2 linked regions of the Cystobacter fuscus genome follow. The protein of the gene in region 1 interacts with the protein of each later gene in a pairwise test. Links are inferred from orthologs where the notes say so. Each region holds a gene or a part of one and is shown in the gene's direction. Other genes may lie near its edges.

Evidence for each region. Proteins that work in one complex are often made in the same cells at the same time.
Region 2: the proteins of rho (region 1) and yhbY interact in binary tests that used the Escherichia coli proteins (3 or more experiments, as listed by UniProt). The link is inferred for Cystobacter fuscus from one-to-one orthologs.

What each region holds. Positions count from the first base shown.
Region 1 is NZ_CP022098.1:9,818,580-9,822,154, reverse strand. What follows is about bases 1-2,839. They hold rho (transcription termination factor Rho), read left to right. Parts: upstream 1-526; coding sequence 527-2,152; downstream 2,153-2,839. Other genes in these bases: CYFUS_RS39745 (AI-2E family transporter), read right to left, coding at 2,523-2,839; CYFUS_RS39750 (hypothetical protein), read left to right, coding at 2,188-2,508; ligA (NAD-dependent DNA ligase LigA), read right to left, coding at 1-233. Also shown: more of CYFUS_RS39745, read right to left, coding at 2,840-3,575. UniProt on the Escherichia coli protein: Facilitates transcription termination by a mechanism that involves Rho binding to the nascent RNA, activation of Rho's RNA-dependent ATPase activity, and release of the mRNA from the DNA template.
Region 2 is NZ_CP022098.1:1,753,483-1,756,340, reverse strand. It holds yhbY (ribosome assembly RNA-binding protein YhbY), read left to right. Parts: upstream 1-1,213; coding sequence 1,214-1,504; downstream 1,505-2,858. Other genes in the region: CYFUS_RS07345 (neutral/alkaline non-lysosomal ceramidase N-terminal domain-containing protein), read right to left, coding at 1,511-2,815; CYFUS_RS51620 (DUF4388 domain-containing protein), read left to right, coding at 1-1,158.

The sequences.
Region 1 (3,575 bases):
CGCACCTTCTCGAACTTCTCCGCCGGAGCGCCTCCCACCCGGCGAGTGGGCGAGTCGGCCGTGACGAGGTCCGGATGGCGGGACTCCAGCTCCTGCAGCTCGCGCATGAGCCGGTCGTATTCCGCGTCGCTCACCTCCGGCGAGTCGAGCACGTAGTAGCGGTGGTTGTGGTAGGCGAGTTCTTTTCGGAGCTGCCCGATGCGGGCGGCGTCAGCGGTTTTCGAGGCGGTCACGGAGGAGGGGCTCGGCGGCTGGACTGGAAGATGCGGGGGCTTTGTTGCCTGGTGGCTCGGGTTGCGAGGATGCCTTGACAGCTCTAGAGGTGGTCAATAACCTCGTGTCGAGCGCATGAGGGTTGTTGTCCCACCTTCAGGCGCCACCTTTTCCCACCACAAGGTTCTCCCACCCGCGTGGTCCCGGCAAGAAGGGATCCCGGTGCCGCCCTGAGGGCGCTTCGAGTCCCCCCGGACACTTCCACGACATTCCCGTGCGCGTCCCCCCCGCGCCGCAAGTACAGCCCCGCACCATGGCCAAAGCCCGTTCCCCCAAAGAGAAGCTCCTCGCCCCCCAGGTCGTCGACATCGAGGAAGAAAAGCCCAAGCGCCGCTCGACCCGGGCCAAGACGGTGGAGCGCGACGAGTCCGAGAAGCCCGCGCGCCGCCGGACGTCGGCCCGCCGGGACGAGGAGCCCGCGGCCGAGGAAGCCCCCGTCGTCGCCGCGCCCCGCCCGGTGCTCACGCCCATCCCCTCCCACCCCGTTCGGGACGAGGAGTACCAGGAGGTGCGCGCGGCGGCCGACCACGAGGAGGAGGGCTCCCACCAGGCCCCGGCTCCCGAGCCCCTCGAGGTGTCCCCGGGCGCGGAGGCGGGCCCCTCGGACGCTCCGGCCATGCAGGTCATCCGGCTCAATGACCTCAAGCGCATGAAGATCACGGACCTGGCGAAGATGGCCCACGACTTCGGCATCGAGGGCTACCAGGGCCTGAAGAAGCAGGATCTCATCTTCGCGCTGCTCTCGGGCATCGCGGACAAGAAGTTCGAGGTGCACGCGGAAGGCGTGCTGGAGCTGCTCAGCGACGGCTTCGGCTTCCTGCGCAGCGCGGACAGCGACTACCAGGCGAGCCCCGACGACATCTACGTGTCTCCCTCGCAGGTGCGCCGCTTCAATCTGCGGCCGGGCGACACGGTGACGGGCCCCATCCGCCAGCCGCGCGAGGGTGAGCGCTTCTTCGCCCTGCAGAAGGTGGACAAGGTCAACTTCTCCGACCCGCTGTCCGAGGTGACGCGCGACCGCATCCTCTTCGACAACCTCACGCCGCTCTACCCCACGCGCAAGCTGAAGCTGGAGCACGACGGGGCGGAGATGACCACGCGCATCATCGATCTGTTCTGCCCCATCGGGCTCGGCCAGCGCTGCCTCATCGTGGCGCCGCCCAAGGCCGGTAAGACGGTGCTCCTGCAGAACATCGCGCACGCCATCTCCAAGAACCACCCGGACGTCTACCTCATCGTGCTGCTGGTGGACGAGCGCCCCGAGGAAGTGACGGACATGGCGCGCAACGTGCGCGGCGAGGTGGTCAGCTCCACCTTCGACGAGCCCGCCACGCGCCACGTGCAGGTGGCGGAGATGGTCATCGACAAGGCCAAGCGCCTGGTCGAGCAGAAGTACGACGTGTGCATCCTCCTGGACTCCATCACCCGTCTGGCGCGCGCCTACAACACGGTGGTGCCGGCCTCGGGGAAGATCCTCTCGGGCGGCGTGGACGCCAACGCCCTGCACAAGCCCAAGCGCTTCTTCGGCGCCGCGCGCAACATCGAGGAGGGCGGCAGCCTCACCATCATCGGCACCGCGCTCATCGACACCGGCAGCCGCATGGACGAGGTCATCTTCGAGGAGTTCAAGGGCACGGGTAACTCCGAAATCGTCCTGGACCGCAAGCTGATGGAGAAGCGCATCTTCCCGACGCTCGACATCAACAAGTCCGGCACGCGCAAGGAGGAGCTGCTGCTCACCCAGGCGGACCTCGTGCGCATCACCGCCCTGCGCCAGGTGCTCCACCCCTTCACGCCCATCGACGCGATGGAGTTCGTGCTCAAACACATGCGCCCCACGGCCGCGAACGCCGAGTTCCTCGGCTCGATGAACCGTTAATAATCTCCCTTCGTCCTCACGAAGGGAGCCGTTGCATGCGCAGTACCCGTGTCGCCTTTCCGTCCGCCCTCGTCGTGCTGGGGGCGGTGCTCTCGCTGGCCACCGGATGCGAACCGATCGACCTGGATGACTTCGGGGGCAATCCCGCCCCGCTGTCCAACCGCACCTGCTACCAGGACTCGGATTGCACGGGGAACGCCTGCTGCGGGCTGGGCACCAACCCCACGCACGTGCAGGACGGGCCCAATTGCAGCGGGGTGAAGTGTGACGGCACCTGTCCCGCCGACCACCTCGACTGTGGCCGCTGCTTCGTCTTCTGCCGCGAGTCGCGCTGCGAGGCCGCCTGCAGCGGCTGAGGCCCCGCCCGCGCCTACTTCACCTCCAGCGAGGCCTCGCTCACGTGGGGCTGCGCCTTGAGGCGCGCGTAGTCGAAGCAGGCCACGATGATGGAGGCCACGGGCACCGCGAAGAGCGCGCCGACGAGGCCGAACGTCGTCTCCCCGGCGATGAGGCTGAAGGCCACGATGACCGGGTGGATGCGCGCGGCCTGGCCCATGATCTTCGGGTTGAGGAAGTACGCCTCCAGCGCGTGGATGCCGATGATCCACAGCAGGATGGCCACGCCCTTCTGGAAGCCGTCCGCCAGCGCGATGAGCACGATGGGCACCGAGCTGAGGATGGTGCCGAAGATGGGGATGAGGCTGAACACGGTGGCCACCGTGGCCAGCAGGAAGGCGAACTTCACCCCGAAGAGCACCAGCCCCAGGAAGGTGAGCGTGCCATTCACCAGGCAGATGGTCACCTGGCCCCGCACGACGCCGGACAGCGAGCGATCAATGCGCTCGAGCAGGCGCTGCGAGTCGGTGCCGTACTCGGCCGGCAACAGGCTGGTGAAGTAGCCCACCACGGCGTGCGCGTCGATGGAGAAGAACGCGGCCACCATCAGGATGAAGAACGTCATGAACACGCCGGCCACCACCGAGGTGATGATGTGGCGCGACACGGTGACGATGTCGCCCAGGTGCTGGCGTATCAGCCCGGTGAGCTGCGCGGCCACGTCCTGGAGGATCCGCTCCAGGTCCACCGTCACGCCGCCGCCGGGGACGCCGTTGCGCATCTCCTCGGGCGTGGCGAGCGCCACGGGGATGCCCTTGGCGCGCAGCCAGTCTTCGACGCGGTCGGCGAGCACGTGGATGCGCTCGGGCGTGAGCGAGTTGAGGAAGGTGACGCCATCGCGGCTGATGCGCGCCAGCTCCTGGTAGAGCTGCGGCACCATGGCGATGAAGAAGAGGTACACCGCGAGGAAGAAGCCCGAGTAGATGAGCAGGATGCCCACCCAGCGCGGAATGGCGTGCCCGCGCACCTGTACGCGCGTGAGGCGAGTGACGAGCGGGTGCACCAGGTAGGCGATCAACGCGGCGCC
Region 2 (2,858 bases), 8.1 Mb from region 1 along the record:
ACGGCCCCGGCCTCCGGCCCCGCCACGCCATCCATGAGTGGCATCCCGGCCGCCAAACCCGCCGCTCCCTCGGCCCCGGCTCCCGCTGCCGCCAAGCCCGCCGCTCCCTCGGCTCCCGCCGCTGCCAAGCCCGCCGCTCCCCAGGGCCCCGCCACGCCCTCCATGAGTGGCGTCCCGGCCGCCAAACCCGCTGCTCCCGCGGCCCCGGCTCCCGCTGCCGCCAAACCCGCCGCTCCCTCGGCTCCCGCCGCTGCCAAGCCCGCCGCACCCTCGGCCCCAATCCCCGCCGCCAAGCCCGCCGCGCCCTCGGCCCCGGCTCCCGCTGCCGCCACGGCGAAGCCCGCTGCTCCCACGGCCCCTGCTCCCGCCGCCGCCGCCAAGCCCGCCGCTCCCTCGGCTCCGGCCCCCGCCGCCGCACCCTCGGCCAAACCCGAAGGTTCCGCTCCCGCGGCCCCGTCCGCTCCGGCTCCCGGCACGAGCGACATCGCAGCGCTCCAGGAGCTCGCCCAGAAGATGAAGGAGCAGAACCACTTCGAGCGCCTGGGCGTCGGCGCGGACACCAACGGCCCGGCGGTGCGCATCGCCTACTTCAAGCTGGCCAAGCTGTACCACCCGGACACGATCCCTCCCGGCGCGCCTCCCGAGATGGAGAAGCTCAAGGCCGACATCTTCGCCTACATCGGCGAGGCCCATCGCGCGCTCGCGGACGAGAAGAGCCGCGTCGCGTACATCGAGGAACTCAAGTCCGGCGGCAAGCAGGAGGCCGAGGTCGACGTGGTGGCCATCCTCAAGAGCGAGGAGCTGTTCCGCAAGGCGGGCGTCTACCTCAAGGGCCGCAAGTTCGCCGAGGCCGTCAAGCTGCTCGACGAGGCCATCCAGCTCAACGGCGAGGAAGCCGAGTTCTACGCCTGGCGCGGCTACGCCCGCTTCTTCACCTTCGAGGACAAGAAGGTGGGCTTCAACGAGGCCTACAAAGACATCCAGCTGTGTCTGAAGAAGAACGACAAGGTCGCCGCCGGGCACTACTTCCTGGGCGTCATCGCCAAGCTGTGCGGGGACATGAGCGGTGCGCTCAAGCACTTCCAGAAGACCGTGGAGCTGCAACCCAACCACATCGAGGCCCAGCGCGAGCTGCGCATGGCCGCGCAAAAGAAGTAGGGTGCGCCACCCCGGGAGCGCCACCGCGCGCCTCCCCACTTGAAGGAGAAGCATCTTGCCGTTGACCGGAAAGCAGCGCCGCCAGCTGCGCGCGCTGGGACATCACCTCGAACCCGTGGTCATCGTGGGCCAGGCGGGCGTCAGCGAGGGCGTCATCGCCGCCGTGACCCAGGCGCTCCACGACCACGAACTCATCAAGGTGAAGATCAACGAGGGCCCGGAGGAGCGCCACGAGGCCGCCGAGAAGCTCGTCCAGGGCACCGGCGCCGAGCTCGCCCAGTTGCTGGGCCGCACCGTGCTGCTCTTCAAGAAGCGGGACGAGGACTCGAAGTTCGACAAGCTCTAGCGCCGCTCACGGGGTGAAGCCCGCCGCCCGCGCGGCCAGCTCCGCTCCGGCGCCCAGTTGCTCCAACAACGTGGCGCCGAAGTACTGGCGGCGCGCCTCGCCCTCTCGCGCCCGCACGGCCTCGGGAGTCTCCACGTAGCCCACGTACCCGTCCGCCAGTCCCAGCACGTCGCGGGCGCCCGCGCGCCGGGCCAGGGACGACCCCGCCGCCACCGTGGGCTCGCCCGGCACCAGCAGCCACTCGAGCGGCCCCAGCCGCAGCGCCCCCACCTCGGTGCGGCGCGCGGACGAGGCACACAGGAAGTTGTCTCCCGCCGCCCGGGCATACGAGGGCACCAGCCGCGAGGCGTCCGGCCTCGGCAACGCCACCTCCACCCGCGCGAAGCCCAGCTCCGGACGCTCCACCGGCGCCGGCATCACCCGCGCCGCCAGCTCCGCCACGGCCCGCGCATACCCGTCCACGGACTCCAGACCCTCGCCCCCCTGCCCCACCGCCATGGCGTTGCCACTGGCCCCCTGGAGCAGGAGCGTCACCCCGCCCTCCGCCTCGCGCAGCTGACTCACGCGTCCGGGCCAGTCCGGATCCACCACGTCGCGCTTGCGCGGCACCATCGTGGGGTGCGAGGCGAACAGCAGCAGCTCCGCCACCGGCCCCCGCTCGCCGCGCAGCACCGCGCGCGTCAGGTTTCCATCCGGCGACTCTCCCCCCGAGCGCGAGCGCACCAGGCCAGGCTCGCGCGCCTCCCCCACCTCCAGGGAGACCTCGGTGAGCTGGGAGGCGGCCTGGCGCAGGGCCTCACTCGCCCCCTCCACCGCCGCCTTCAGCGAGGCCTCGCGAAAGCGCCCCGTCCCGCCAAGCTGAGCGGCCAGCCGGGCGTCATATCCGCCAAAGGAGGAGTGCGTGTGCGTGGCCACCACCACCACCGCGCCAAGCCCCAGGCTCGCGGTCCGCTCGCGTACCGCGGCCACGAGCGCATCGGGCACCAGCATCAACTCCAGCGACACCAGCCCCACCTTCATGTCACCCGCGGCCAGCACCACCGCGCGCGCCCGCGGAGGCAGACCCGCCCCGGTCGCCTCGGGAAGCGGCAGCCCGTAGCCGGCCACCACCACCGGATAGGGAGGCGCCAGGTCCACCCTCGCCGCACCGGCCCGCAGGGGACCCCCGGCACGCGCCTGGCCCACCAGTACGGGCACCCCCTCGCCCCAGCGTCCACACCAGTTCCAGGACGCGAGCGCATAGGCGCACCCGAGGGTCAACAGGGTCATTGCCACCAGGCCTCGCAGCCGTTGTCGCCAGGAAACAGACATGTGACGCAAGAGCCTATCCGGAGCCGGGAAATTCCCGGGGATC